Regions from separate parts of the Mesorhizobium sp. WSM4840 genome, predicted to be linked through region 3. Evidence: riboswitches for the same ligand, from Rfam matches in the RefSeq annotation. Region 3 holds a riboswitch; each other region holds the start of a gene.
The links. Region 3 has a riboswitch for thiamine pyrophosphate ahead of AC0L3I_RS13385 (YkoF family thiamine/hydroxymethylpyrimidine-binding protein). Riboswitches for the same ligand answer to the same signal wherever they lie in the genome.
Positions count from the first base shown of each region.

Region 1: another riboswitch for thiamine pyrophosphate. It lies ahead of thiB (thiamine ABC transporter substrate binding subunit); the one in region 3 lies ahead of AC0L3I_RS13385 (YkoF family thiamine/hydroxymethylpyrimidine-binding protein).
Region 2: another riboswitch for thiamine pyrophosphate. It lies ahead of AC0L3I_RS11065 (YkoF family thiamine/hydroxymethylpyrimidine-binding protein); the one in region 3 lies ahead of AC0L3I_RS13385 (YkoF family thiamine/hydroxymethylpyrimidine-binding protein).
Region 4: another riboswitch for thiamine pyrophosphate. It lies ahead of thiC (phosphomethylpyrimidine synthase ThiC); the one in region 3 lies ahead of AC0L3I_RS13385 (YkoF family thiamine/hydroxymethylpyrimidine-binding protein).

Region 1 covers NZ_JBVVQD010000001.1:163,369-170,389, reverse strand. Annotated here, with positions in the region: gene AC0L3I_RS00930 (ABC-F family ATP-binding cassette domain-containing protein) at 1-1,635, opposite strand, end outside; gene AC0L3I_RS00925 (thiamine diphosphokinase) at 1,637-2,281, opposite strand; TPP riboswitch at 2,384-2,498, shown strand; gene thiB (thiamine ABC transporter substrate binding subunit) at 2,542-3,555, shown strand; gene thiP (thiamine/thiamine pyrophosphate ABC transporter permease) at 3,649-5,268, shown strand; gene thiQ (thiamine ABC transporter ATP-binding protein) at 5,268-6,038, shown strand; gene AC0L3I_RS00905 (M48 family metalloprotease) at 6,338-7,021, shown strand, end outside.
Region 2 covers NZ_JBVVQD010000006.1:135,023-142,043, reverse strand. Annotated here, with positions in the region: gene AC0L3I_RS11075 (alcohol dehydrogenase family protein) at 1-120, shown strand, start outside; gene AC0L3I_RS11070 (MBL fold metallo-hydrolase) at 235-1,206, opposite strand; partial or broken gene AC0L3I_RS11065 (YkoF family thiamine/hydroxymethylpyrimidine-binding protein) at 1,419-2,016, opposite strand; TPP riboswitch at 2,007-2,119, opposite strand; gene AC0L3I_RS11060 (aspartate aminotransferase family protein) at 2,432-3,814, opposite strand; gene AC0L3I_RS11055 (NAD(P)/FAD-dependent oxidoreductase) at 4,073-5,194, shown strand; gene AC0L3I_RS11050 (hypothetical protein) at 5,283-5,507, shown strand; gene AC0L3I_RS11045 (YybH family protein) at 5,622-5,981, shown strand; gene AC0L3I_RS11040 (CBS domain-containing protein) at 6,166-6,603, opposite strand; gene AC0L3I_RS11035 (hypothetical protein) at 6,839-7,021, shown strand, end outside.
Region 3 covers NZ_JBVVQD010000008.1:81,515-88,535, reverse strand. Annotated here, with positions in the region: gene selB (selenocysteine-specific translation elongation factor) at 1-521, shown strand, start outside; tRNA gene AC0L3I_RS13415 (tRNA-Sec) at 533-628, shown strand; gene AC0L3I_RS13410 (hypothetical protein) at 645-1,094, shown strand; gene AC0L3I_RS13405 (ABC transporter permease) at 1,163-1,969, opposite strand; gene AC0L3I_RS13400 (ATP-binding cassette domain-containing protein) at 1,966-2,976, opposite strand; gene AC0L3I_RS13395 (superoxide dismutase family protein) at 3,174-3,683, opposite strand; gene AC0L3I_RS13390 (sulfite exporter TauE/SafE family protein) at 3,819-4,595, opposite strand; TPP riboswitch at 4,911-5,023, shown strand; partial or broken gene AC0L3I_RS13385 (YkoF family thiamine/hydroxymethylpyrimidine-binding protein) at 5,014-5,157, shown strand; gene AC0L3I_RS13380 (ABC transporter permease) at 5,243-6,043, shown strand; gene AC0L3I_RS13375 (ABC transporter ATP-binding protein) at 6,040-6,798, shown strand; gene AC0L3I_RS13370 (ABC transporter substrate-binding protein) at 6,795-7,021, shown strand, end outside.
Region 4 covers NZ_JBVVQD010000058.1:11,621-18,641, forward strand. Annotated here, with positions in the region: gene AC0L3I_RS35485 (hydroxymethylpyrimidine/phosphomethylpyrimidine kinase) at 1-77, opposite strand, end outside; gene AC0L3I_RS35490 (thiamine phosphate synthase) at 47-652, opposite strand; gene AC0L3I_RS35495 (thiazole synthase) at 649-1,422, opposite strand; gene thiS (sulfur carrier protein ThiS) at 1,424-1,621, opposite strand; gene thiO (glycine oxidase ThiO) at 1,590-2,591, opposite strand; gene thiC (phosphomethylpyrimidine synthase ThiC) at 2,588-4,438, opposite strand; TPP riboswitch at 4,543-4,659, opposite strand; gene AC0L3I_RS35515 (cytochrome-c peroxidase) at 5,582-6,667, shown strand.

The DNA.
Region 1 (7,021 bases), on a different contig from region 3:
GATCTTCTTCGGCAGCGATTCCAGCGCGAATTTTTGTTTGAACGACAGTTTTTTTGAGCCCTTCGGCGCGGGTGCTTCGCTCCTGCCTGCCGCCACCACTTCGCTGGTCTCGGCCTTTGGCCGTGCCTTGCGGTCGTCCAGCCTGGTGCCGCCGCGCTGCGCCAGCATGTCGGAATAGCCGCCGGCATATTCGATCCAGCGGCCGCCGCCGTCCGGCGCGATCAGGCTGGTCACGGTGCGGTCGAGGAAATCGCGGTCGTGGCTGACCAGGATCACCGTACCGGCAAAACCGGCGACCAGTTCCTGCAGCAATTCCAGCGTCTCCATGTCGAGGTCGTTGGTCGGCTCATCGAGCACCAGCAGGTTCGCCGGCCGCGCCAACACGCGGGCGAGCAGCAGCCGCGCCCGCTCGCCGCCCGAAAGCTCGCGCACCGGCGTGCGCGCCTGTTCCGGTTTGAACAGGAAATCCTTCATGTAGGAGACGACGTGGCGCTGCTCGCCATTGATGACGAGGTTCTCGCCGCGCCCGTCGGTGAGGTATTGCGCCAGTGTCTCTTGCGGATCGACCGCGTCGCGTTTCTGGTCGAGCGTGGCGATCTCCAGATTGGTGCCGAGCCGCACCGTGCCTGAGTCCGGCTTCAATTCGCCGGTCAGCATCTTCAGCAGTGTCGTCTTGCCGGCACCGTTCGGGCCGACCAGGCCGACGCGGTCGCCGCGCTGGATGCGGGTCGAGAAGCCCTTGACCACAGTGAGGTCGCCAAAGCTCTTCTCGATGGTCTTGGCCTCGATCACCAGCTTGCCGGATTCGGCGGCGTCGCTGGCCACCATGGTCGCCGCACCCTCGGCGCCGCGATGGCCACGAAAGCGCTGGCGCATGGTCTGCAGTTCGCCGAGCCGGCGCATGTTGCGCTTGCGCCTTGCAGTCACGCCGTAGCGCAGCCAGTGCTCCTCGCGCACGATCTGGCGGCCAAGCTTGTGCTGCTCGCGTTCTTCTTCTTCCAGAACGGTGTCGCGCCATTCCTCGAAATGGCCAAAGCCCTTGTCCAGCCTGCGGGTCTGGCCGCGATCGAGCCAGACGGTGGCGCGCGACACGCGCTCGAGGAAGCGGCGGTCATGCGAGATGACGATCAGCGCCGAAGAGGTGCGGGCAAGCTCCTCCTCCAGCCATTCAATGACCGACAGGTCGAGATGGTTGGTCGGCTCATCGAGGAGGAGAATGTCGGGCTCCGGCGCCATGACGCGGGCAAGGGCGGCACGGCGCGCCTCGCCGCCGGAGAGATCGTTCGGCCGCTCGTCGCCGGACAGGCCGAGATGCTCCATCAGATAGGTGGCGCGGTAGGGATCGTCGGCGGGTCCGAGCCCCGCCTCGACATAGGCGCGGACGCTGGCGAAACCATCCAAGTCGGGCATTTGCGGCAGGTAGCGCACTGTCGCCGAGGGCTGGCGGAACACCTCGCCGTCCTGCGGCTCTATCAATCCCGCAGCGATCTTGAGCAACGTCGATTTGCCCGAGCCGTTGCGGCCGACCAAAGCGATCTTGTCGCCCGCCGACGCCGTCAGTTCCGCCCCGTCGAGCAGCGGCGTGCCACCGAAGGTCAGTTTTATGCCGTCGAGATTGAGAAGTGGCGGCGCCATGTCAGCTTCCAGGTAAGGGGAATGGGTGGGCGAGCAACAGCGCGCGGCCACTGCTCAGCGCAATTTCCAGCCGGCCCCTGACCTCGTTGGAAATGGTCAGCGACGAACCGAACGCCATCTCGATATGGTTCAGCGGCCATTTGGCGCCGGTCACGGTCAGGCCGGTAAGGTCGGAAAAGCCGAGAATCGAAAACAGCGTGCCATCGGCGTAGTCGAAGCCGGCCTTTCCGCGAAGCAAGGGAGTGCCTTCCTGTGCGCCGCTGGTCAAAAGCACCTCCGTCCCTGCCTCGGCCAGTCGGACACTGAGCGCCAGGTGCAGGAAGGCGTGGTCGGTGCGCTTGCCGCCGAACGCGCCGGCGAGCACGAGACTGGTCGCGCCGCGTTCGAGCGCGGCGGCGATAGCCAGTTCGCCGTCGGTCTTGTCCTTTTCTGCCGGAAACACCTGGCGGGCCACGGCGGCCAGCTCGTCCGGCAAGTCCGCCGGCACCGAATCGAAGTCGCCGACCCAGAGTTCCGGCGTCAGGTTCAGCGTCCGGGCATGGCTCATGCCGGCGTCGGCGGCGATGACACGGGAGCCTTCGACCTGGCGGTCGAGCAGCGGCGTGCGGATTAGATCGCCGCCAAGCAGGATGGTGAATTTGCTCATATGCGTGGCCCTTACCAGCCCTGCTTGCCAAACGGAAGGCCGCGTTCCAGATGCCCGGCAAACTTCCGCTTGCGCCGCAACCAGGCCGGGCCTATGTGTCGAAACGCTCTAACGGGGTGCTGGACGCGATCTTCGCGAACCAGCTGAGAGGCGACCATGCCAACCCGCTGAACCTGATCCGGTTTGTACCGGCGGAGGGATTAGACGTTTCGGACAGCCCGACGCCTCAATTCCTTTCAACGCGAACGAAGGAGGCGCCGATGCGCACGTTTTTATACACTCTAGTTTCGGCAGTGCTGCTTGCGGCGACTGTTCCCGCCGGCATCGGGCCGGCATCCGCGCAGGAAAAACTCACCGTCTATACCTATGAGAGCTTCACCGCCGACTGGGGTCCAGGCCCCGCGGTGAAGAAGGCCTTCGAGGCCGAATGCGGCTGTACTCTCGAATTCGTCGCGGTCGCCGACGGCGTCGCCCTGCTCAACCGCGTCAAGCTGGAAGGGGCCGCGACCAAGGCCGACATCGTGCTCGGCCTCGACACCAATCTGACTGCGGAAGCCAAGGCCACCGGCCTGTTTTCGCCGCATGGTGCCGTCATCGATGTCAATGTGCCGGGCGGCTGGAGCGACGATGTTTTCGTGCCGTTCGACTATGGCTATTTCGCCGTCGTCTACGACACCGAAAAGCTGAAGACGCCGCCGAAGAGCCTGAAGGAATTGGTCGAGGGCAATGCCGATGAGAAGATCGTCATCCAGGATCCGCGCACCTCGACGCCCGGTCTCGGCTTGTTGTTGTGGGTGAGGTCGGTTTATGGCGACAAGGCGCCGGAAGCCTGGGCCAAGCTTAGGGCAAAGGTGCTCACCGTGACGCCGGGCTGGAGCGAGGCCTATGGCCTGTTCACCAAGGGCGAGGCGCCGATGGTGCTGTCCTATACCACGTCGCCGGCCTATCACATGGTCGCCGAAAACACCGAACGCTATCAGGCGGCGTCCTTCGAGGAGGGCGCGTATCTGCAGATCGAGGTTGCCGGCATCACCACGTCAGGCGCGAAGAACCCATTGGCGAAACAGTTCCTGACTTTCATGACCGGACCGAAATTCCAGGATGTCATTCCCGAGACCAACTGGATGTTCCCGGCCGGCAAGACCGAGAAGCCGCTCAATCCGGCTTTCGACAAGCTCGTCAAGCCGACCAAGACTTTGCTTTTCAGCCCGGAAGAGGTCGCCGCCAATCGCAAGGCCTGGGTCGACGAATGGCTGTCGGTGATGAGCAAGTAGCTTGTGATTGAAAGATGATTACTCTACGGCGCCCGGGAACTCGACCTCAGCCATATTTTCTGCTTCGACGATCGTTGAACTAGGCAGGGCGGCATGCATACCGGATATCCTGCCGATCCCCGCGTCACCGCCGGCACCATCGCGCTTGCCGCTGTTGCGCTGCTGGTCGGCGGAGCGTTCGCCGGGCTCATCGTCGAAGGCGCCCGCGACCCGTCCGGCGCCGCGTCGACCTTCGATTCCTACCTCTTCCGGGTCGCCCGTTTCACGCTGTTGCAGGCTTTGCTGTCGACACTGCTTTCCGTCGTGCCGGCGCTGTTCGTTGCGCGGGCGCTGTCGCGGCATCCGCGCTTCTTTGGTCGCGGCCTGATCCTGCAGCTCTTCGCCGTGCCGCTTGCGCTGCCGGCCATCGTCGCCGCACTCGGCATTCTGGCTCTCTATGGCCGTGCCGGCTATTTCGCCGGCGTGCTCACCGCGATTGGCGGTCTGGGCTGGCCGGGCATATACGGCCTGTCCGGCATCCTCATCGCCCATGTCTTCTTCAATCTGCCGCTGGCCACGCGGCTGTTCCTTGAAGCGCTGACGACAGTGCCGGCCGACCAGTGGCGGTTGGCGAGCCAGCTCGGCATGGGCGCCAGACCCGCCTTCCGGCTGATTGAATGGCCGACGCTGCGTGCGGCGCTGCCGGGCGTCGCTGGGCTTGTCTTCATGCTCTGCATCACATCCTTTACCATCGTGCTCACGCTGGGCGGCGGGCCGCGTGCGACGACATTGGAGGTCGCCATCTACCAGGCACTGCGTTTCGATTTCGATCCTGCCCGCGCGGTGACGCTGACACTGCTGCAGATCGCGCTGACCTTCGTCGTTGTGCTGGCATTGATGCGGCTTGGCGCCAACATCGTCGGCGACGCCAACCTGCCGGTGGCACCGCGCCGCTATCTTTCGGCCGGCCCGGCCGAGACCGTGCTGAATACAGCATTGATCGCTCTCGCATTGCTGTTCGTCGCCGGGCCGATGGCTGCCATGGTGACGTCAGGCCTTGGCGCCGATCTCGGCCGGCTGGCGGGCGAGATCGCGGTGCGGCAGGCGACGCTGACCAGCGCCGTGCTCGCCCTGCTGGCGGCGCTGCTTTCAGTGGCGCTGTCGCTGTCGCTCGTCATGGCACGACGGGCGCTGGCCTTGAGGCGTCGCGTCGGCGCCAGGACGCTGCTCGAATACGCCACCGATACCGGCGCCGGCTTCGTCCTCGTCGTGCCGCCCATCGTCATCGGCGCCGGCTGGTTCCTGCTCCTGCGTGCTGTCAGCGACGTCTTTGCCATCGCCCCTGTCATGGTCGTCACCGTCAATGCGGTAATGGCGATGCCGTTTGCCATCCGCGCCATTCGCCCCGGCTATGATGCGGCGAGCGAACGCCACGAACGGCTCTGTTTGCTGCTTGGCATTTCGGGCTGGAACCGGTTCCGGCTGGTCGACTGGCCGTCGCTGCGGCGGCCGCTCGCCACCGGTTTCGCGTTCGCCATGGCTTTGTCGCTCGGCGATCTCGGCGTCATTGCCCTGTTCGGCAGCGACTCCCTGCAGACACTGCCTTACCTCTTGCTGGCGCGCATGGGCAGCTACCGCACGATGGACGCGGCAGGCCTGGCGTTGCTGCTCGGCCTGGTTTGTCTTGCGCTTGTCCTGGCCGCTGACTGGCTGGGGCAGGGAGAAAAATCATGATGCTCAACAGCGCGGAAAGCGGTACGGCCGTGCGGCTGGAAAAGGTCTCGTTCAGCTATCGCGAAGCGCCGTTTTTATTCGATGTCGAGTTCGCCGCCTCGAAGATCACCGCCATCATGGGGCCGAGCGGTTCGGGAAAATCGACGCTGCTCAATCTGGTGGCCGGCTTCGAGACGCCGCGATCGGGCCGCGTGCTGATCGGCGGCGCCGATGTCGGCGCCAAACCGCCGTCGGCGCGGCCAGTGTCGATGGTGTTCCAGGAAAACAATCTCTTTGCCCATCTTTCGGTCGAACGAAATGTCGGCCTTGGCCGCTCGCCGTCGCTCAGGCTGGCCGAGGGCGACCACGCTGCAATCGCCGGGGCGCTCAAGCGCGTCGGCCTTGCCGGCAAGCAACAGCGCCTGCCGCGCGAACTCTCCGGTGGCGAGCGGCAGCGCGTCGCGCTCGCCCGCGTCCTGGTGCGCGACCGGCCGGTGCTCTTGCTCGACGAACCGTTCGCCTCGCTCGGACCGGCCTTGCGCGACGACATGCTCGATCTGGTAGCCGGCGTCCATGCGGAGCGGCGCATGACGGTGCTGTTCGTCACGCATCAGCCGGAGGATGCCCACCGTATCGGCCAGGACATGGTGTTCCTGGACAATGGCACGGTTGCCGCAACCGGGACTGTCGCCGATTTTTTTACCAAGGCTGGACCGGAGGCCTTCCGACGCTATATCGGTGCAGGTCCGTTTGGCGCGGGATCACGAGATGTTGCCCGGAAGCGGACATAATTTACGGCCAAACCGGCTTCAGGCGATGTGGTGCTTGCTTGCCATGGTCAAAGTAGTGTGACTAGGTCCTCCGATACTGGTCCGGCATAGGTTGTGATTTGCCACTACGGTGTGCCATGCGTGCTCATGGCCGCGAAGGACGCTGTGGCAGTTGATTGTGCGCATGATCCTTTCTGAAAATCGATGCCCGATTTTCGGGGCCATGTGCTGAGACCCGAAAGGAAGCTGTTCTGCCGACCGGCACCGACAGAGTGAGAAGGAAACCGCTGGCGCGCTTCCTCGCGCTGGCCGGCTTTGCCATGGCGCTGGCAAGCTGCCAGATGTTCACGCCTCCGGACGTTCAGGAATCCGGCTTCCAACCTTCCAGCAAACCGATCACGGTCGACAATGTCGCCGCCAACAGCAAGCTCGCCGAAATGGCGAAGGCGCAGCATCCGCGCATCCTCGCCACCTATGGCGGCGAGTATTCCGATCCCAAGCTCGAGCGCATGGTCGCCAAGGTCGTCGGCAGCCTGACCGTGGTGTCGGCCAACCCGAGCCAGACCTACCGCATCACCATCCTCAATTCGCCCAACGTCAATGCTTTCGCGCTGCCGGGCGGCTATCTCTACATCACGCGCGGCCTGTTGGCGCTGGCCAACGATTCGGCCGAGCTCGCCGCGGTCATCGCGCATGAGATGGGCCACGTCACTGCAAACCACGGCTTGCAGCGCCAACAGCTCGAGGCTGAGGAGGGGTTTGCAACCAAGGTCGTCTCCGACGTGCTCGGCGACAGCCCGACCGCCAAGGCGGCACTGATCCGCGGCAAGCTGCGGCTTGCCCAGTTCTCGCGCAATCAGGAGCTTGAGGCCGATGGCATCGGCATCAAGTCGATCGGCGAGGCGGGCTTCGATCCCTTTGCCGCCGGCCGCTTCCTGCAGTCGATGTCAGCCTACACCGATTTCCGCTCGATCAGCGGCGCCACCGACGCCAGCCTCGACTTC
Region 2 (7,021 bases), on a different contig from region 3:
GGCGGCGTCTACAGGCTGTCCGATTTCCACCGCGCCCAGGCGGATTTCATTGCCAAGGATTTTGTCGGCAAACTGGTGGTCGTTCCGGATGCCATCTCGGATCTCGCAGCAACCCGATGACAGCCAAGATTATCGCTCTCGCTTAGTTCTGCGATCGACGTCTGACGCCGACCGGTTCGTCCGCTACGGGCAGCCGTCGCCGTGCAGTTGGCAATGGGTAGTGTCGCAGGGATATTACCCCTCGGCTGCGAATACGTAGCTGTTGCCATCCTTGGACAGCGTGCCGACGTTCGGCATCAACCAGTGAGTACCCGAAATGGTGAGCTTGTCGGCGACCGCGCGATCGAAGATCTTCTTTCGCGTTTCGACGGCCATTTGCGGATCCTGGTCGATAGCAAGCTGCCACTCGGGATTTGTTGAAATGTGGGGCGCAAGATTGACCACGTCAGCGCTGATCAGGAACTGTTTGCCGCCCGATACGACCAGATGCGCGACCATTCCCGGGCTATGACCCGGCGCCTGAACGGCGTGCACGCCGGGCAGGAGTTCTGGTTCTCCCTCAAAGGTCCTGACGTTTTTCCACGTCGCCACGGTGGCCTGAATGCGCTGGGCGAGGCCCTTGCGCGTCGGTCCGAGATCGATCGACTCGACTCCCTGGCGCGTCCACCATTTCAATTCCGCGGCGGGCACCACGATGTCGGCATCCGGGAAGACCTGGGCATTGCTCTCATTGTTCATGAGGCCATAAATGTGGTCGCCGTGCAGATGGGAGATCAGGATCGTCTTGACTGCCTTGGGGTCAAGGCCCGCCGCAGCCATGCTCTCGAATAGCCGGCCGCTCCCCTCACCATAAATCGGATGACCGCCGGTACCCGAGTCGATCAGGACCACTTGATCGCGCAGCTTTAGCGCCATGACGATAAACCGCAGGGGCGCCTGATTGTCGGGAAAACCGGCACCACGCAGCGCCGTCTTGACCTGTTCGACGCTGACATTCCTGACCATACCCTCCCGCAGCGAAACGTCACGCATGCCATCAATCAGACAGAAGACTTCAATGTCGCCAACCTTGTATTTTCGGAAAGGTTGAGCGACGGCCTGTTGAGCGCAGGCCGCGTCGACAAACGTGATCGGCTTGTCGAGTCCAAACGCAGCATGAGCACCGGCTGCGCCAAGTGTCAGGTCGCGACGCGAGATATCGAACATCCTTCCCCGCTGACTGAATGATCGAGCATATCAACGGCGCTCGGCACTGCACAAGGCCGCCGTGAACGCGGCGATCAGGGCCGGCCGATCGAGGTCGTCGCCGAGCCGAGAATGGTGGGGTCCGAGAACCGGAACGGAGCGTACTTTTGGATACGTGAGTACCGGAAGCGTAGGAAACCGCCGTTCGCGGGCCGGCTGAATATCGACACGCTCTAACAAGCGCTCGGGCTGTTCGCCGACACGGTAAAATCGAGCGCGACATGGCCTTGCGGCGCGCCGAAGCGAAGGAAGGCTTCCGATAGCGTCGCGAACACCGGTCCGGCATCGCCTCTAAGCTTGGTGCAGAAATTCTTCGACCTGTCGAAGACGCCCGAAGTCTTGAGAAAGTCGATGCAGCCGTAGATCTCGTCCATGTGATGGCCCTCGCCGAGCGGATAGAGCGAGAACTGCGCGGCGACCTCTTGGCCGAGCTTTTTCGCACCGTCGACATGCGACCGCGCCGCGCCGATGCGCTCGGCCAGGGACAGCTCGTGACTGCTGCCGGAAATCGGTGTGCAGATCGGATCGTCGGGCTCGCCGGGGCAGCCGCGCGACACCGTCGCCGACAACACGCAGTGCACGCCACTTGCCGCCGCCGAGGCGAACAGATCGCGCATGGCCGGGAAAAGCTGTTCCGGCGGGCCGACGATCAGCGTCGAGATGTCGTCGGTCTCGATGCGGAAATTCGGCCATCGCCGAAAGTGCTTTGAGGATGACGCCGACGAAATCGTCGCACATCGGATACAGGGAAATCTGTGCACCTGAAAACACGGTCGCCTCGCTCCGCTGGCATTACCCAGATCAGCTTGAGGGACCGAAGGCTTGGCACCTTCCATCTCAGCCCCGGCAATACGGAGCGCCCCTGTCGATTGGGTGGACGTAGCACCGGCGCGGTGGATGTTCAAGTACGATCCGGGGCAATTGCCGATCGTGGCGCCGCCGGCAAAGCTGCCGATCTCCCCTGCGGAAGATTGGATGCCGCAGCAAGGCTCAAAGCGTACCTGGCTTTCAACGCTCAATACGCGGCGGCTTTCACGAGGCGTTTTTCGTGATGGCTTTGTTTATCTGCAAGACCATTCTGATTTGGCTGCACGACGGCAACAAGGATTCCTGATCCTCTCCTGCAGCGTTATAAGTTTTTCGCAGTTTTCTTATAACGCCGCTTGCGTCGCTCGAGATCACGCCGTTACGCGCGCGCCAATTGCGGGACCTGCTTGCCCGCGGCTTCAAGCGATCTTTCGAACGCGTCGATCATCTCATCGACCTGTGGCTCGGTGATGATCAGCGGCGGGCAGAAAGCCAGCGCGTCGCCCATGTTGCGGGATATCACGCCGTTCTGCTGCATGAAACCGTTGACGAGCCCGCCCAGCGCGCCGGCCGTCTCCCACGGCGTCTTGCTCGCCTTGTCGCCGACCAGTTCGACCGCCGCGATCAGGCCGACTCCGCGCACCTCGCCGACAAGCGGGTGCGATTCGAGCTTGCGCAGCCGCTTCTGCATATGCGCGCCGACCGTGCGCGCATTGCCGACAAGGTCGCGCTCCTCGATCAGCTTCAGGTTCTCGAACGCGACTGCCGCCGCAACGGGATGGCCGCCGCCGGTGAAGCCGTGGCCGAAGGTGCCGATGCGATTGCTTTCGTCGGCAATCGGCTCGAAAACCTTTTCGTTGATCAGCAAGGCCGAGATTGGCAGGTAGGACGAAGAAATCTGCTTCGACAGCACCATGATGTCAGGCCTGATGCCGAAGGTCTGCGAGCCGAACATCTCGCCGGTTCGGCCAAAACCGCAGATCACCTCGTCGGCGACGAGCAGGATGTCGTATTTCGACAGGACCGCCTGGATCTTCTCCCAGTAGCCGGCCGGCGGCACGATGACGCCGCCGGCGCCCATGATCGGCTCGCCGAAGAAGGCAGCGATGGTTTCCGGTCCTTCGGCCAGGATCAGCTTTTCCAAGTCGTCGGCAAGCCGGCTCGAAAACTCTGCTTCGCTCTCGCCTGGCAGCGCCTCGCGCCAGTGGTGCGGCGTCGACGTGTGCAGCACATTGGCAATCGGCAGGTCGAAGGAAGTGTGGTTGTTGGGCAGGCCTGTCAGGCTTGCCGCGGCAATGGTGACGCCGTGATAGCCGCGATTGCGGCTGATGATCTTCTTGCGTGCCGGCTGGCCGATCGCATTCGACCGGTACCAGATCATCTTCATGGCCGTATCGTTGGCCTCGGAGCCGGAATTGGTGAAATACGCCTTGCTCATCGGCACTGGCGCCATTAGCACCAGCTTCTCGGCGAGATCGATCAGCGGCGAATGCGATTTGGAGCCGAAGTCGTGATAGTAAGGCAGCTTGGACATCTGGCGCACCGCCGCATCGACCAGCCGCTTCTCCGAAAAGCCGACCGCGACGCTCCAAAGCCCGGCCATCGCCTCGATATAGCGGTTGCCGGCGAGATCCTCGACATAGATGCCGTCGCCCTTCTCGATGACGAGTGGCCCTGCTTCCTCATGCTTGCGGGCATTGGTGTAGCCGTGCATGTGGTAGCTGATGTCGCGGGCTTCGGGAGAATTCGGTCGAGCGTCCATGATGGCTCCTGTCCTGCATGCCGGGACGTGCGTCCTGCCGCCGTTCGGCGCGCATCGGCCTCTGGATTAATGCTGTTTGGTGCATCTGTTTCTTGTAAGGGTGTCAAGCCCTTTCGGAAGGGCTGGCGGATGGACGGAAGACATGCAGAATTTCAGCTTCGAGGCTGCAGAACGCGAGAACCTGCGCCAGGCCGGCGGTGCGCGTCGCCCCGAACGGGTCACCAGCAGGCACAACAACAAGGCTGAGGTGGCCTGATCGTGGACCATGTCGACTGCATCGTCGCCGGCGCCGGCGTCATTGGCCTCGCGATCGCGCGAGAGATGGCACGGCGTGGCATGGATACCCTGATCCTCGAGGCCGAGAACGCCATCGGCACCGGGACCAGTTCGCGCAATTCCGAGGTCATCCATGCCGGCATCTACTATCCGGCCGGATCGCTGAAGGCCCGGCTCTGCGTGCCAGGCCGGGAAAAGCTCTACCGTTATTGCCAGGAGCGGGCGGTGCCGCATGCGCGCTGCGGCAAGCTCATCGTCGCCACGGATGCCGAACAGGAGCCGGTGCTCGCTTCCATCCTGGCCAACGCCTCTGCTTGCGGCGCGGGCGATTTGACGCCCTTGACCGCAGCAGAGGCGCGCAGGCTGGAGCCCAAGCTGCGGTGCACGGCGGCCCTTTTGTCTCCCGCCACCGGCATCATCGACAGCCATGCCCTGATGCTCGCGCTGCTGGGCGACGCCGAGGAGCACGGGGCGGCGCTCAGTCTCAACACCCGCATCGTCTGCGGCCGCATCGAGGGCGGGCGCATCGCGCTCGACACGGTCGACAGCACAAGCGGCGAGCGCTTTGAAATCGCCACCGCGCGCTTCATCAACGCCGCCGGGCTTGGCGCCACAGCACTTGCCAGCTCGCTTGACGGGCTCGACCCGCAATTCGTGCCAGATCTTCGCTATGCCAAGGGCAATTATTTTTCGGTCGCCGGCCGGGCGCCGTTCTCGCGGCTGGTCTATCCCGTGCCCGAACCCGGCGGGCTCGGCGTCCATCTGACGCTCGACCTCGACGGCGTCGCCCGCTTCGGGCCTGACGTCGAATGGACCGAGACACTCGACTATCGCGTCGATCCAACGCGTGGCGAGCGCTTCTACGACGAGATCCGCAAATACTGGCCGGACCTGGCCGATGGCAGCCTGCAGCCGGCCTATAGCGGCATCCGGCCGAAGCTCTCCGGTCCTGGCGAAGCCAATGCCGACTTTGTCATCCAGGACGCGCCGGTGCATGGCACGGAGGGCCTGGTCAATCTGTTCGGCATCGAGAGCCCCGGCCTGACCTCAAGCCTGGCGATCGCCGACCATGTCGCGCAGCGCCTCGCGCCGAAGGCCAGCTAGCCGAGGGCGATCCGCGCGAGCGCACCCGTAAGCCATCCGTAAGCCGGGGTCGCGGAACCTGGATCCGACGATCAACGGGACCATCGATATGAAGAACCGTTTCGAAGCCATGCCGAACCCAAGCTGCCGGTTCGAGATCTGGGACAATGAGACCGGCGAGCCCGTGGTCCATCACGATCGGCTGCTCACCTTCGCCTCGGCGAAGTCGGCGGCAAGGATCGCCGACTTCCTCAACGGCAGCAGCAGCCATCGGCGCCGCGCCGGCGCCGCCGAATGGCGCGTTGCGGCCCGCGATGTCGGCTGGGGAGGATGATCGCCAGGCTGCTCCACCTGGCGATCGGCATGGCGGAGCTTCGGCGGCTCGTCTTCCAACGAAACTTGGCGCAGGATCGAACGCTTTGGTACCGAGCGTCGGAGGAGTCTCGCCATGACCGATGAACCAAGCCGTGCACTGGCGCGTGATCCCCAGGATTTGGAGCGCCTGCTGATCTCCCGGCAGTGGGCGGGAGACATCGACGGCATGGCCGCGCTTTTTGAGCCGCATGCCGTCGTCGACAGCGGTGAAGGCCGACTGACGCGTGGCCGCGAAGCGATCCGGGCACTCTTCGCCGACATCACCGCAACGGGCCGAAAATTTGCTGCCGGAACTCAGGCACCGGCAGTTATCAGCGGAGACTTGGCACTCACGTCAACCCGTCTTCCCGATGGCACCGTAACCGCCGAGGTCGCCCGCCGCCAAGGCGACGGGACATGGCTGTGGGTCATCGATCGATTCTCCGTTGCGTAGCGCCGGCCCGGATGACCTCGGAAATCGATTTTCGCTGGGAATCATGCGCAAAACCAAATGCTCGCGCGTCCGGGCGTGCGGCCCTGTAGCGCAAAGGAGTGACTCCAGTACGGTTGTGGATTCGAAGTTTCCTGAACGCCGATGCCGTCGATCGAGCAGGAACCTCAAATCTGGTTATGATGCATCAGTGCGCCGTCTGCGAATGGTCGCCGCCCGGCTGCGAAATGCCGCCCAGCGCTTCGCCGGCCCAGGCCGGCTCGCCATTCGTAGCGAGATCGCCGAGCGAGACAATGCCAACCAACCGTCGGTCGCGGCTGATCACCGGCATTCGCCGCAGTTTGAGATCGCGCATATTCTGAAGGACATCGCCGACTTCCTGGTCGTCAAAGCAGCATTGTACCTCCGCGCTCATCACGTCCCTGATCTTGGCATCGGGACCTCTGCCCTCCGCGATGCCACGGACGGCAATGTCGCGGTCCGTGATCATGCCGACCAGCCGGTCATTCTCACCGACGGGCAGAACACCGGCGTCAAGATCGGCCATGGCTCGTGCGGCATCCCGCAGGGACTGGTCCGGACTGGCGACCTGAACATTCCGTGTCATGCACTCGCTGATTCTCATAGCTTTCTCCTCGAGGTGCAGCGCCCCGCCGATCCTGTGATGAAGGTGTGATCAGGGGAGAATGAACGCCTTTAGAAATTGTTCCATTTTTCGACCACGCGCAGCGGGCACGCGCGACGGGATAGCTCTGCGACGGGCCTTATCCGTGACGGACCGGGAACCATAATCCGGCACGATGGTTGTGTGATCACCGAGTGATCCTCCCCGAGCAAAACGGAAAACGGAAGGAACGATCATGCGCATGTTGACGACAATTGCCGCCCTTTCGGGATTGGCCCTGGCGCAGCCGATCCACGCGCAATCCACCGACCCGCAGCTTCCCCAAATCGCACCCCCGGCTCCGGAAGCCCTGCCCGATCCAAGCTTGCCTAACCAAACGCCTGACCAGGCCCTGCCTGACCAAGCCCTGCCGGATCAA
Region 3 (7,021 bases):
CGCCGATGTTTGCAGCCGCTCTGCGAATGCTGGCGCGCGCCGGCAAGCTCGCCCTTGACGGCGCCTGGGTGCGGCTGCCCGGCCATGAGGTCCGTCTGACACCGCAGGACGAAACGCTGTGGCTGCAAATCGAGCGGCTCATCGGCGGCTCGACGCGATATCATCCGCCGAGGGTCCGCGATATAGCCGATATGTTGGCGAAGCCGGAAACGGAAATCCGCCGGATCCTGAAACTTACCGGCCGCATCGGGAGAGTATACGAAGTCGCCCATGATCATTTCTTCCTGCGCCCGGCATTGGCCGGGATTGTCGAAATCGTCGACGACCTGACGGCGGCCGAGCCGGGCGGGCGGTTTAACGCCGCCCAGTTTCGCGATCGTGCAGGCAGCGGGCGCAAGGTTGCCATCCAGATCCTTGAATTTCTCGATAGGCATGGCGTCACTTTGCGACGCGGCGACCTGCGGCTCGTCAACAGGCATCGACGGGATCTGTTTCACCGGCCGATAGTGAGCCGGCAATAGCGGAAGTTTCTGGAGGAGCATCGTCCCCGGTGGGGCGTCCGGACTTCAAATCCGGGAGGGGCCGCGAGCCGGTCCTTGGTGGGTTCGACTCCCACTCTCTTCCGCCACTCTCGCAAAGGCGCGATGACGGTGACAACCCGCTTTCTCGTTGAGCTCAAGACAGCGGCCGAGGCCGCCAAAGTCGCGGAAGGCCGTTTCCGACGGGAAGCTGCAGTCCGGATCGCGGCGCTCGAACAAGAGCGCGCCTTCGCCTTCAGGCGGCTCAATCTCATTCAGGCGATCGCCGAGGCCATGGCATCGGCCGACAGTGAGGAGATAGCCGTCGCCAGCGCCTTCGCCACGCTGCGCACGCGACTCGGCTGGAATTCCGACAGCGAAGCGCGCTCGGAGGTGATCGCGCGTTTCGGCCAGGTTGTGCTGGCGATATTCCGGGCGTCGGAGGAAGAGGAATCCGCCAATGACATTCCTGAGACCCTGGCGGGTTTCGAACATTGGTATGCCGAAACCCGTGGATCGCCCTTCTGGCTCCTGTTCGAGCGCCAGATGCAAGACACGCCCCGTGTCGACTTTTAAGAAGCGCAGGTCCATCCGGGCGCATTGTTGACGCTCAGGCGATCAGGACTGCGACCGTTTGGCTCCTCTCACCTTCTGAGATACAGCCATAGTGTCGTCGGCGCCAGGATGGCGGTCAGCGCCATCGGCGCGATCAGGGCGAGGACGACCTGACCGAGCGTCGCCCCGCCAGCCATCAGCCCGCGCAGCGCCGTCGTCATCAGCGACACTGGGTTGACTTCGACGATGGCCCGCAGCCAGTCCGGCATGGTGCCGGGGTCGACCATGATGTTTGAGGCGAAAACGAGCGGGAACAGGAAGGTAAAGCCGAGCGTCATCACCGTGGTTGGCGTGCGGATCAGCAGGCCGAGCACGATGAATACCCAGCCCATGCCGAACCCGATGGCGATCAGCATGGCGAAGGCGGCAAGCACGCCGAGGATGCCTGCCTCAGGCCGGTAGCCGAGGATCAGCCCGATGGTGAGAATGATCGAGGCGGCAATCAAATGGCGCAGGATGTCACCCACCATCAGGCCGGCGAACGGAGACAGCGACCAGATCGGCAGCGATCGGAAGCGGTCGAATAAGCCCTTGCCGAGGTCGGTCGACAAACCCATGCCCGAATAGACTGCGTTGAACACCACGGTCTGAACCAGGATGCCGGGTAAGAAGAATTGCAGGTACTCGCCAGGCGAACCGGCGAGCGCGCCGCCGAAGACGAAGGTGAAGAGCAGGGTGAACATGATCGGAGTCATCACCAGATCGAAGAGTTGCTCCGGCACATGCTTGAATTTCAGCACCGCGCGCCACCCGAAGACCAGCGCGTTGGAAAGGGCTGATGGGGTCCTAGGTCGGGCGACGCTTTGCAGCCGCTGCAGGGATGTCGTGTCGATCATGGCTTGTCACCTGCCTTCCGGCTTTCACCGAGGCCCGGCTGGCCCGTCAGCGCGAAGAAGACCTCCTCGAGGCTGGGTTGGCCCATGGAGAAATCCGACAGCTCGATGCCGGCGGCGACCAGATCGGCCAGCGCCTCATTGGCGGCCTTCGCTGTGCCGGCAAGGACGGAGAGCTCAGCGCCTTCGGCGCTGCGTTGGACAGGATGTTCCAGCCGGCGTTCCAGAATGGTCGCCGCTTGGTCCGCCCGTGCAACATCGGCGAGCGCGACATGGAGAAAGCCGGAGCCGGTGGCCGCCTTCAGTTCGCGGCTGGTACCCTCGGCGATCTTCCTGCCGTGGTCGATGACGGCGATACGCGCTGCAAGTTGATCGGCCTCTTCGAGATATTGCGTGGTGAGCAGGATGGTGACGCCGGCCTCGGCGAGGCCGCGGATCATGCCCCAGACATCCTTGCGGGCGTTCGGATCGAGGCCTGTAGTCGGCTCGTCGAGGAACAGCACGCCCGGCGTGACGACCAGCGAGGCGGCTATGTCGAGCCGCCTTCGCATGCCACCCGAATAATCCCTCACCTGCTTCGTCGCCGCTTCGGACAAGCCGAAAGCCGCGAGCAGGTCGTCCGAACGGGTTTTCGCGGCGCGACCGCGAAAACCCCAGAGTCGGGCGAGCAGGACGAGGTTCTCCCGGCCCGTCAAGTCCTCGTCGAGCGAAGCGAACTGCCCGGTCATCGCGATTGCCGCACGGACCGCATGCGGGGCCTGCACGAGATCGTGCCCCATCACGGTCGCAGAGCCGGCGTCGGGGCGCGACAGCGTCGCGAGCATGCGCATCAGCGTTGTCTTGCCGGCACCGTTCGGACCCAGGATGGCGAAAATCATGCCGCGCGGCACATCGAGATCGACACCATCGACGGCGCGCAGCTTGCCGAACGTCTTGACCAGGCCGCGGGCGGAAATGGCTGACTGGACAAAACCCTTGGAGGGCAGGCCCATAGGAGAAGTATCGTTCATGCAATCATCCGGCAGTCGCAAAATGAAAGGCCAGCTTCGGCGCGATGGGTGCGTCGTCAATTTCTCTGCAGGCGCACGAACTTACCGTCTGGCTTATCCTCGTGCCAGAGGCTCCGACGACGTACCACTACCTGGCCGCTGAGGCTGAAAGCCGGTCCGATCATATGTCGGACAGGTCTCTAATCATCTTGGGGTTTTCACTCGATCACGGCGCAGGCCTGACGATTTCCGGCATCACCGGCAGGCTGGCTTTTGTAGTCGTCCTGTCCGCCGTGGATCATCAATGCCTTGCCTCGTATCGCCGTTTCTCCACCATCCAGCTTGACCATGCCGTTGAAAGCCTGGGCACGCAAAACGCCGTCGGCGCCGACCCGCTGATTTGGCATATCGCCCGCGTGCGGGCCTTTTCCAGTGAGGTATCCATGTTCGGCATTCGTCGGATTGAAGTGCCCACCGGCCGAGTCATGGCCGGTCTGATGGTCGCACTTTCCGGTTTCATGAACATGGAACGCGACCCACTCGCCCGGAGGCAGTCCTGTTACCTCCAACGCTATCAGCACGCCCTGCGCCGTCTCGGTCAGCGTGGCCGTGCCATTCTTCTCGCCGGCCATGTTGACGAATTCGGCTTTCGCGGTCGCGGTGTCCTGAGCCGCTGCAGGCATCGCGACCGCCAGCGCCAACCCTGTTGTTGCAACCAATCTTCTCATCGACTCGGCCTCCGGTTGTCCAAGCAAGCCAAACAACAAAGGGGTCTCTTCGTTCCATTTGGCAATTGAGTTTTTTTGTCTCCCGCACAGCCGCCAGGGAAGCGACGCCGACAACCTGTTCGATGTGTCTTCAGTTTACACCAATTCGAAGAGTTGCGCGGTTTGCCAGCCTGCAAGCAGTATGATGAGAATACCAACGAGCCTGAGAAGCGTCTTTTCTGCGATTGACTTCACTACCCAACCGGCCATCGGCGCTGCGACTACGCCGCCAAGAATCAAGCCGGCGACAGAGAGTAGATTTTCCGTTGGCTCTCCTGCCTCCGCCCAATGGCCCGTTACTAATGCAAACAAGAAGGTCAGAGACACCGAGAGCGTGATGAGGAACTCGCTCGCATTTACCGTACCAATAACGTAGCGGGGCGTCCCGCCAAAACCGAGAAGGCCCGTCGTTACGATGGGTCCCCATCCACCACCCCCTGCGGCATCGAGAAATCCACCACCAAGTCCAAGCGGAGGTACCGCGCCTGCAGGGACCGGCTTACTCGGGATCCGCCGGAATGAACGGAACAGGAGCCAAGCTCCGACAAGCGCCAGATATGTGGTCACATATGGCTTCATGATCGCTCCCTCAAACGAGGTGAGCACATAAGCGCCGAGAACGCCGCCGAGAACACCAAATGGCATCAGCCGCCAGAAAAGCTTCCAGTCGATATTGCGGTGATAGAGGTGAGCCGAACCTGAGGCCGCAGTGGTAAACAGCTCCGCTGCGTGAACTGAAGCCGAAGCGTGTGCAGGAGACACGCCAAACCCCAGTAGGGTTGTCGAGCAAATCACGCCGTAGGCCATGCCGAGAGCCCCGTCGACAGCCTGAGCTACAAACCCTACGAGCGCAAAAAGGATAAATTCCTGCATTTGGCTCTCCAACAAAGCGCGGGTCGTAATTGGCGAAAGAGGAACCGCTGCCTACAACGGATGCAATTTATATCTTCATGCTTCCACAATTCACCAAACGCCTGGCATCGACAATGGCGACGAACGGGAAACTGTCCGCTCGATCGACGTCTTTCCCGATACCTTCAAAGTCATGTGGCTTCTCAGAATATCGAGAGCGATCTCGAACAGGATGCCGGGTTGTCACTCTTCCCTGTCCTGCGCCGCGCCTCCTCGACCTGAGGTTTCACGAGTCGGACGCAGGCTTGCAGCTCCACCCCATATCTGTTTAATTGCCGGCATCCACAGGGGTGCTCCGTATCGTCGGGGCTGAGAGCTGGGCTGCAAGCCCGTAAACCCTAGAGCTGATCTGGATAATACCAGCGGAGCGAGGCGGGCGATGTTTTCTGGCGCACAGATTTCTCTTTCTCCGACAACCGGCGATTTCGTCGGTGTCGTCATCTCCGCGCTCGATGCGCTCGACCCTTGTCGCGATCGGTTGCGCATAGGCACAGACGATATTTCGACGCTGCCGGTCGGCCCGCTCCAGGGCCATCTCACGATCGAGCTTACGGTTTCGGCCAACAGCCCGACCCTGCGCTGATCTTTTCGCACCAGACAAGTCTCGCATGTCTCAACCTTTCTCCGCCGCGCCGCGAATCGCAGCCTTGTTCGCCAAGGTCGGACCGGCCTTGCTATCGGTTGGCACGCTGGTTTTGGCTTGGGACCTCTATGCGCGCATCTCGGGCATCTCGCCCACCACGCTGCCCGCGCCGTCACGCGTTCTCGCCCAGGCCATCCGGCAGCGCCAGGCGCTGCTCGACAACACCGTGCCGACGATCAGCGCCACATTGGCGGGCTTCGCCTGCTCGCTGGCCGTTGCCTTCATCCTTTCGGTGCTGATCGACTTCTTCAACCCGCTGCGCCGTGCCCTGTTCCCGGTGTTCATCATCAGCCAGACCCTGCCGCTGGTGGCGATCGCCCCGCTGGTCGTTCTCTGGTTCGGCTTCGGGCTGACGCCGAAGATCACGCTGATCGCCCTCGTGACTTTCTTTCCCATGCTGGTCGCGCTTGTGCAGGGTTATGACTCGACGGATCGGGACATCTCGGCGCTTCTGAGTTCGATGGGCGCTTCCCGCATGCGCATTTTCCTGCTGGCCCGCTTGCCCTCCTCGCTGCCCTATTTCTTCGCCGGACTGCGCATCTCGATCACCTATGCCGTGGTGGGCGCCATCTTCGCAGAATATGCCGGTGCGGCCAAAGGGCTCGGCATCTACATGCTCAACGCCAAGAACAATTTCCGGCCCGATCTCGTGCTGGCGGCCGTGCTGGTCAGCGCCTTGCTCACGCTAGCCCTGTTTGCTGCTACGGTACTGATCCAGCGCGTCGTCATGCCATGGGAGCGGCTCGATGGCGCACGAAAATCATGAGCAGGCGGCTGGAGCTGCGCCAAGTCAGGAAGCGTTTTGGCGACATCGACGTGCTTGCCGACATCACCCTGCACATCGAGCCGGGCGAATTCGTTTCAATCCTCGGCCCCTCCGGAGCCGGCAAGTCCACGATCTTCAGCTTGCTGACGGGCGGTCTCGGAGGCCACGGCGGCGATGTCGACTTCGACGGGCGGCCACTGGCCGACACGCGCCGACCGTTTGCCTTCATGCCGCAGCACGACGCCCTGATGCCCTGGCGCACGGTTATCGACAACACCGCGCTCGGCCTGGAAGTGCAGGGCATGTCCCGCAAGGCGGCGCGCGACAGGGTGGCGCCGTTCTTCGGCGAATTCGGCCTTGCGGGCTTCGAGCATAAGTATCCGGCGCAGCTCTCGGGCGGAATGCGCCAGCGCGCCGCGCTGTTGCGCACCGTCGTGCAGGACCGCGCCATGCTGTTGCTCGACGAGCCGTTCGGCGCACTCGACGCCCTCACGCGCACCGGCATGCAGCGCTGGCTTCAGACGATGTGGGACCGACACCGCTGGACGGTCCTGCTGATCACCCACGACGTCCGCGAGGCGGTCTTCCTGTCCGACCGCATCTATGTGCTGAGCGCCCGCCCCGCCCGCGTGCTGCGCGAAATCATCATACCTCTTTCGCGCCCGCGCAAGGATCTTGCCTCGTCGGAAGCCAGCGCCATCGAAGCCGACATCCTCGATACCCTGCTCGATCCACAGCCCGCCCAAAGGACATGACCATGCTTTCCAGACGCCTCTTCATCGCTGCCGCATTGATCGCCGGGTTCGCACCCGTCACGTCCGTCTCCGCCCAGCAGACTGTCACCGTCGCGCTAGACTGGACGCCGAACACAAATCATGTCGGGCTCTATGTCGCCCAAGCGAAAGGCTTCTACGCCGAGGCCGGGCTCGACATGCGGATCCTGCCCTACACCGACACTGCGGCCGGTACGCTGATCGC
Region 4 (7,021 bases), on a different contig from region 3:
GCCCCGCCGCTCGAATCCGAGCCGGCGACGATGAGGACGTGCGGCGTCATCGCCACGGGGCCGTCGCCGCCAGCCATTTGAGGAGACGAACCTCGGGACGCGCGTTGCCGAGGATGTCGGTGACAACCGCGGCGCTCTGGGCTCCCTGGGCGAAAATCCCGGTCGCGCGCTCGACCGTCAGGCCACCTATGGCAACGAGCGGAAGGTTGCCGACACGCTGCTTCCAGGCAGCTATGCGATCGAGCCCCTGCGGGGCCCATTTCATGATCTTGAGCACGGTCGGATAGATGGGGCCGAGCGCCACATAATCGGGATCAGCCGCAAGGGCGGTTTCGAGCTCGGCGGCGTCGTGGGTGCTGAGGCCTAGTCTGATGCCTGCCCGTCGGATCGCCCTCACATCGGCCCGTGGGAGATCTTCCTGGCCGAGATGGACGAAGTTGCAGCCCTCCTCGATCGCAACGCGCCAATAGTCGTTGACGACGAGCTGGCAGTTGTGGCGTTCGCATATCGCTTTCGAAGCGCGGATCTCCTGGCGTAGCGAAAACTCGTCCTTGTCCTTGATGCGCAATTGCACCAGCTTGACGCCAAGCGGCACGAGACGCTCGATCCAGGCGCTGGAATCGACGATGAGGTAGAAGGGGTCGAGCTTCACGGGAACGCCGCCTTACCAATGACCGGCGTGGACGGAATCGCCGAGTCGCGCGGCTCAAGCAGCCCAGCGCGATATGCTTCATGGCCTGCCCTTATCGCCTTGCCGAAGGCCGCGGCCATTTGAACGGGATCGCCGGCCTTGGCTATCGCCGTGTTGAGGAGCACCGCGTCGTAGCCGAGTTCCATGACGGCGGCCGCATGCGACGGTCGGCCGATCCCGGCATCGACGATCAGCGGAATGTTCGGGAAATGGCCACGCAAGCTTCGCAACGCATCGAGATTTTGGGGCCCGCGCGCCGAGCCGATCGGCGCGCACCATGGCATCAGCGCCTGGCAACCGGCGTCAAGCAGATGCTCTGCCACGACAAGATCGTCGGTGGTATAGGGAAATACCGCAAAACCATCCTCGCACAGGATGCGCGCCGCTTCGACCAGGCCGAACACGTCCGGTTGCAGCGTGTCCTGGTTGCCGATCACTTCGAGTTTGATCCAGCTCGTGCCGAACACTTCGCGCGCCATCTTCGCGGTCGTGACCGCTTCCTTGACGGAGTGGCACCCGGCAGTGTTGGGGAGGATTCTCGTGCCGAGCGAGCGGATCAGCGACCAGAATTTTTCGCCAGCCCTGCCGCCTGCCATCTCACGCCGCAAGGAGACGGTCACGATGGACGTGCCCGACGCCTTGACCGCATCGGCAAGGATGGCCGGCGAAGGATATTGCGCGGTGCCGAGAAGCAGGCGGGAAGGAAGCGTCGTCCCGAGAAGCTCGAACATGCTAGCCTCCCTGCATCGGCGAGAGGATTTCGATCCGATCGCCGTCGCTCAACCGGAATTCCGCCCGGTTGGCTTTGTGCACGAGGTCGCTATTGACGGCGGTCGCAAGCCAGTCGCCTTCATAGTCGAGCGCGGCAAGCAATTCGGCCAATGTGGTGGCGGCAACCTCATGCGCTACGCCGTTGACGGTCAGTTTCATGAGCAAGCTCCACGGATTTGTCGTGACGGAAGATGAGTTCGGCCGCCTGGCGCGCCATGGCAGGGGCGAGCAGAAAGCCATGGCGATAGAGGCCGTTGATCGCGACGGTGTTTCCGCGTGCTTCGACACGCGGCAGGTTGTCTGGAAAGGCCGGACGAACGCCGGCACCAGCCTCAACGATCTCAGCCTCGCCGAATGCCGGATGGAGCGCGCAGGCGACGCTGAGCAACTCCATCATCGAACGCGCCGTGACCGGTCCAGTGGACTGGCTCTCGATCATCGTCGCGCCCACCATGAAACGGTGGCCGGTGCGCGGCACCACGTAGAGCGGAAAGCGCGGATGAAGCAGCCGGACCGGGCGCGACAGCGAGACATCGGGCGTGCGCAGGATCAGCATCTCGCCTCGAACGCCACGCAGCCGGTCGTCGTCCGTCGCGATCCCGGTGCAGTCGATCTGGCGATCGAAACCGGAAATGTGCCGGGCATCGGCGCCGAAGCGGAATTCGACGCCCATCGCCACCAGTCTGTCATGAAGTGCCGCCATCGCCTGGCGCGGGTCGAGATGCGCTTCGTCAGAGAAGAGCAATCCGCGGCGCAAGCGGCCGGCGAGGTCGGGCTCCAGCAACGCGATTTCATCTTCATCGACACGCCGGTGACCCGATGTGCGGCTGGCGAACCGCTCGAGTTCGCCCGCATCGCGCGGCGCGGCCACGACCAGTGTTCCTGCCCGCGTCACCTGACCGGGCAGTACCGCATCCCACCAGTCGGCGGCATCGCGGCCAAGGTCCAGCACCGGCTGCTCGGCGCTTTCACGCTCGCACCATGGCGCCAGCATGCCGCCGGCGAACCACGACGCATTGCCGCCAAGGCTATCCCTTGTCTCGGCAACGGTCACCGTCGCGCCGCGGGCGGCGAGTTCGAAGGCGGCGGTGAGGCCGGCGACGCCGGCCCCCTTGAGCAGCAGCCTCATGACGGTTCCGGCGCCTCTGGCACGAGCGGTACGCCGGTCTCGTCAGCGGGCATGTAGAGATCGCCGCCCTCGCGGTATTTCGCTGCCATCGCCGCCATGCCCTCTTTCTGTGCCTCGGCGCGGATTTCGTGGGAGATGCGCATCGAGCAGAATTTCGGTCCGCACATGGAGCAGAAATGCGCCAGCTTGTGCGCCTCCTTCGGCAAGGTCTCGTCATGGAAGGAGCGCGCCGTTTCAGGGTCGAGCGACAGGTTGAACTGGTCTTCCCAGCGAAACTCGAACCGCGCCCGCGACAGTGCGTCGTCACGCAGCTTCGCTGCCGGATGACCCTTGGCGAGGTCGGCGGCGTGGGCGGCTATTCTGTAGGTGATGACGCCGGTCTTGACGTCGTTGCGGTCAGGCAGGCCGAGGTGCTCCTTGGGCGTGACGTAGCAGAGCATGGCCGTGCCGTACCAGCCGATCATCGCCGCCCCGATGCCGGAGGTGATGTGGTCGTAGCCCGGCGCAATGTCGGTCGTCAGCGGCCCGAGCGTGTAGAACGGCGCCTCGCCGCAGACTTCGAGCTGCTTGTCCATGTTCTCCTTGATCTTGTGCATCGGAACATGGCCCGGCCCCTCGATCATCACCTGGCAATCCTTGGCCCAGGCGATCTTGGTCAGCTCGCCAAGCGTTTCCAGTTCGGCGAATTGCGCCGCGTCGTTGGCGTCGGCGATCGAGCCGGGACGAAGGCCGTCGCCGAGCGAGAAGGACACGTCGTAAGCTCTGGCGATATCGCAGATTTCCTCGAAATGCTCATAAAGGAAGCTTTCGCGGTGATGATGCAGGCACCACTTGGCCATGATCGAACCGCCCCGGCTGACGATACCCGTGACCCGGTCGACCGTCAGCGGGATGTAATGCAGCCGCACGCCGGCATGGATGGTGAAATAGTCGACGCCCTGTTCGGCCTGTTCGATCAGCGTATCGCGGTAGACTTCCCAGGTCAGGTCCTCAGCGATGCCAGCGACCTTTTCGAGCGCCTGGTAGAGCGGCACCGTGCCAATCGGCACCGGCGAATTGCGGATGATCCATTCGCGGATGTTGTGGATGTTGCGGCCCGTGGACAGGTCCATAACGGTGTCGGCTCCCCAACGGATCGCCCAGACCATTTTTTCGACCTCTTCGGCCATCGAGGAGGTGACCGCGGAATTGCCGATATTGGCGTTGATCTTCACCAGGAAATTGCGGCCGATGATCATCGGCTCGCTCTCGGGGTGGTTGATGTTGGAGGGGATGATTGCTCGCCCGCGCGCCACCTCGTCGCGCACGAATTCCGGCGTGACGAAGTCGGGGGTCGTCGCGCCGAAGGCTTCGCCGTCGCGCTCAAGCTTGCCGCGCAGGATCTCGCGACCGAGGTTCTCGCGGCCAAGGTTCTCGCGGATCGCGACGAACTCCATTTCGGGCGTGATGATGCCTGCCCGCGCATAGGCAAGCTGGGTCACCGCCTTGCCTGCCTTGGCTCTGAGCGGCCGATTGCGAATGGGAAATTCCGGCGTCAGGCGCTCACCTGTCGCGAATCCGTTGTCCCCCGGCCCGACACTGCGGCCATGGTGGAATTCGACGTCGCCGCGCGCCGTCACCCATTCATCGCGAAACCTGGCGAGGCCCTTTTCGATGCTGGTTTCGACAGCCGCGTCGGTATAGGGGCCGGACGGATCGTACACCGTGACGGGTGGCTCGCCGGCCGTTGGATGGACGGCGATTTCCCGCATCGGCACCCTGATCTGCGGGTGGATGGCACCGGGCTTGTGGATTTTCCGCGAGGCGGGCAGTGGTCCCGTCGACACGGTGGGGGTGAGGGCATTCATCGTCAGGCTCCTTTGCTTCATGCATTGGAGACCCAGTTCTGTGCCGGAAGGATGAAGACGCTTCTTGTCGACCTGCCGAAACAGGACCTCGGGCGTAAACCTCCCGCAAAGCGCTTGCACCGTCCCTACGCCAGTATGAACTGGATCAGGTTCAACGGGTCACTGCGCCGCGATAGCCAGCAGTATCTCAGCCCCTTGCCGGGACTCCCCTGGTGAATGCCTCAGGTTGAACGGGCCGGCGCTAACTTGTCAAGCGCATTCGGCTCGCGGCGGTCATCGGCGATCGGTCAAACCCGAGGGACGCTCGCGCATGTGTCGGCGACAAATCACGCTCCGGAACCAGGGGACGGATCAAGGGGGACCGCCATACCGTCGGACTAAAGATCAATCCACGCCATCGGGTGCATACGTCGGACGGTGCCTCCGGGACTGCGATCTCGCCCTCTCAGATAATGGTAATCAGATCAAAACTAGCCTTCTCGAGGTGCACCCCGAATACCTGTCAAGAAGCTGATGAAGCCGATAAAGCACAGCCCCCCATGCTTCGGAGGGCTGCGCTCATGCTCCGGAATGTCACAGGCGTCGCACTTGATCCCAAGGTCGATGAATCCCTCGCCGGGCTCGCCGCCGCAATGGGCGTTTCAAAATCCGACCTCATCAAGAAGATCGTCGGCGCGTGGCTTGTTGCCAACGCGTATTTGCCGGTTCCTTATGCCGAAAAAGCGCAAGCCCCGCGACGCCGCCACCACCCTACGGGAAGACCGCCCTGGACGTCCTCTCAAGGCACTTGGAGCGGCCGAGTGCCCATCGGGACAAGGCGCTGACGGTCCAACATCTCTCTGTTTCATCCCGACTGTTGGGTTTGTCAGATCCGCGACACCGGAGTACGGCTGCGCCTTGCAGCCGCGAATTCGTTAACTTATTGAATAATATCCGGAAAATCTCCCGGAGGTTCCTTCTGCTCAGTTGGCACGACTTTTGATGCTCCTCCAGAGGCGACAGGAGATACCGACTGGCGTTCATTCGTGGGTGACATCGCGCGCAATGCAACAAGGAAGACAATATGTCAGGTCCGCGTGAGAACCGATTTTATGCAAAGAGGATTGCCTGTAGCGCAAGGCGTTCACGAACCGCAAATCCACAATGGCTTCCGTGCAAAACACAGGGAGATCATTTGTGAAAATCCTATTCACTACGGTGGCTGTCGCCTTGCCGGCCATCGCTATTGCTGCGCAAACGATCCCCGTAGACCTCAGAGAAACGGCACGCGCCACCTTCAAGGCTCTACCATCTATCACGCCGACAGTCGCCAACAACCCGATCACACCGGAGAAGATAGCCTTGGGCAAGGCAATGTTCTTCGATCCACGCGTCTCGGCGTCAGGCGTCTTGTCGTGCAATTCGTGCCACAACTTGGCCACCGGGGGCGACGACAATCATGAAAGCTCGATCGGTCATGGTTGGCAGAAGGGACCGCGCAACGCGCCGACGGTACTGAACGCTGTCTTCAACATCGCGCAGTTCTGGGATGGTCGTGCTGAAGACCTGAAGGCTCAGGCCAAGGCACCGATCCAAGCCGCTGTCGAAATGGCCAACACACCAGGTCAAGTCATCGCCACGCTCAAGTCGATGCCGCAATATGTCGAGTGGTTCAATTCAGCTTTCCCGGGTGAAGCCGATCGCGTCACCTTCGAAAACGTCGCCAGGGCAATCGAAGCCTTTGAGGCGACACTAGTCACGCCGGCCCCCTTCGATGCCTTCCTCAATGGCGATGACGCCGCCATGACTTCCGAACAGAAACAGGGCCTTACGCTTTTCATGGACAAGGGCTGCTCGTCCTGCCACGGCGGTATCAACGTTGGTGGGGAGGGCTATTACCCATTCGGCCTCGTTGAAAAGCCCAGCGCCGATGTCCTGCCGGAAAACGACAAGGGCCGATTTGCCGTCACCCATGCAGCCGACGATTCCTATGTTTTCCGCGTGGCGCCGTTGCGCAACGTAGCACTCACCGCGCCATACTTTCATTCGGGCAAGGTTTGGGATCTGAAACAGGCCGTCGCCATCATGGGGACCACCCAGCTCGGCGAAGAATTGACGGAAAAAGAAGTCGACCTGCTCGTTGCCTTCCTCAATTCGCTGACCGGAAAGGTACCGGAGGTCGCCTATCCCATCTTGCCCGCCGAAACGCCGACAACGCCTCGACCTGTATTGCATCTCCTCGGGCAATGATTGGCCGGAGCTGGCTAGGGAAAGTCGCAATCAGGAATGATTGCGACCATCACTAGGACGACACGATCGTGACTTCCGGCGAGGCCTCTCCAACTGGAGCTAGGTGGGCTTTCATTTCCGAATTCAATTGAAACGCTAAGTGAAAAGCTGACCCGTCGACGCCCACTTGCGTCACGACAGCATGACCGCCTTACCGGCAACGTCGATCAGTTCATGCTGGCACAGACGGCAGCGCAGTCTGAAACGAATGCCGCAGAACGAGTGAAACGGTCGGAATAGCACCTTGCTGCTCTCGGCATGTCCCTCGATAGGACCTGAAAAGGTTGCGATCGGGCAGGCGTGACGGCAGTCACG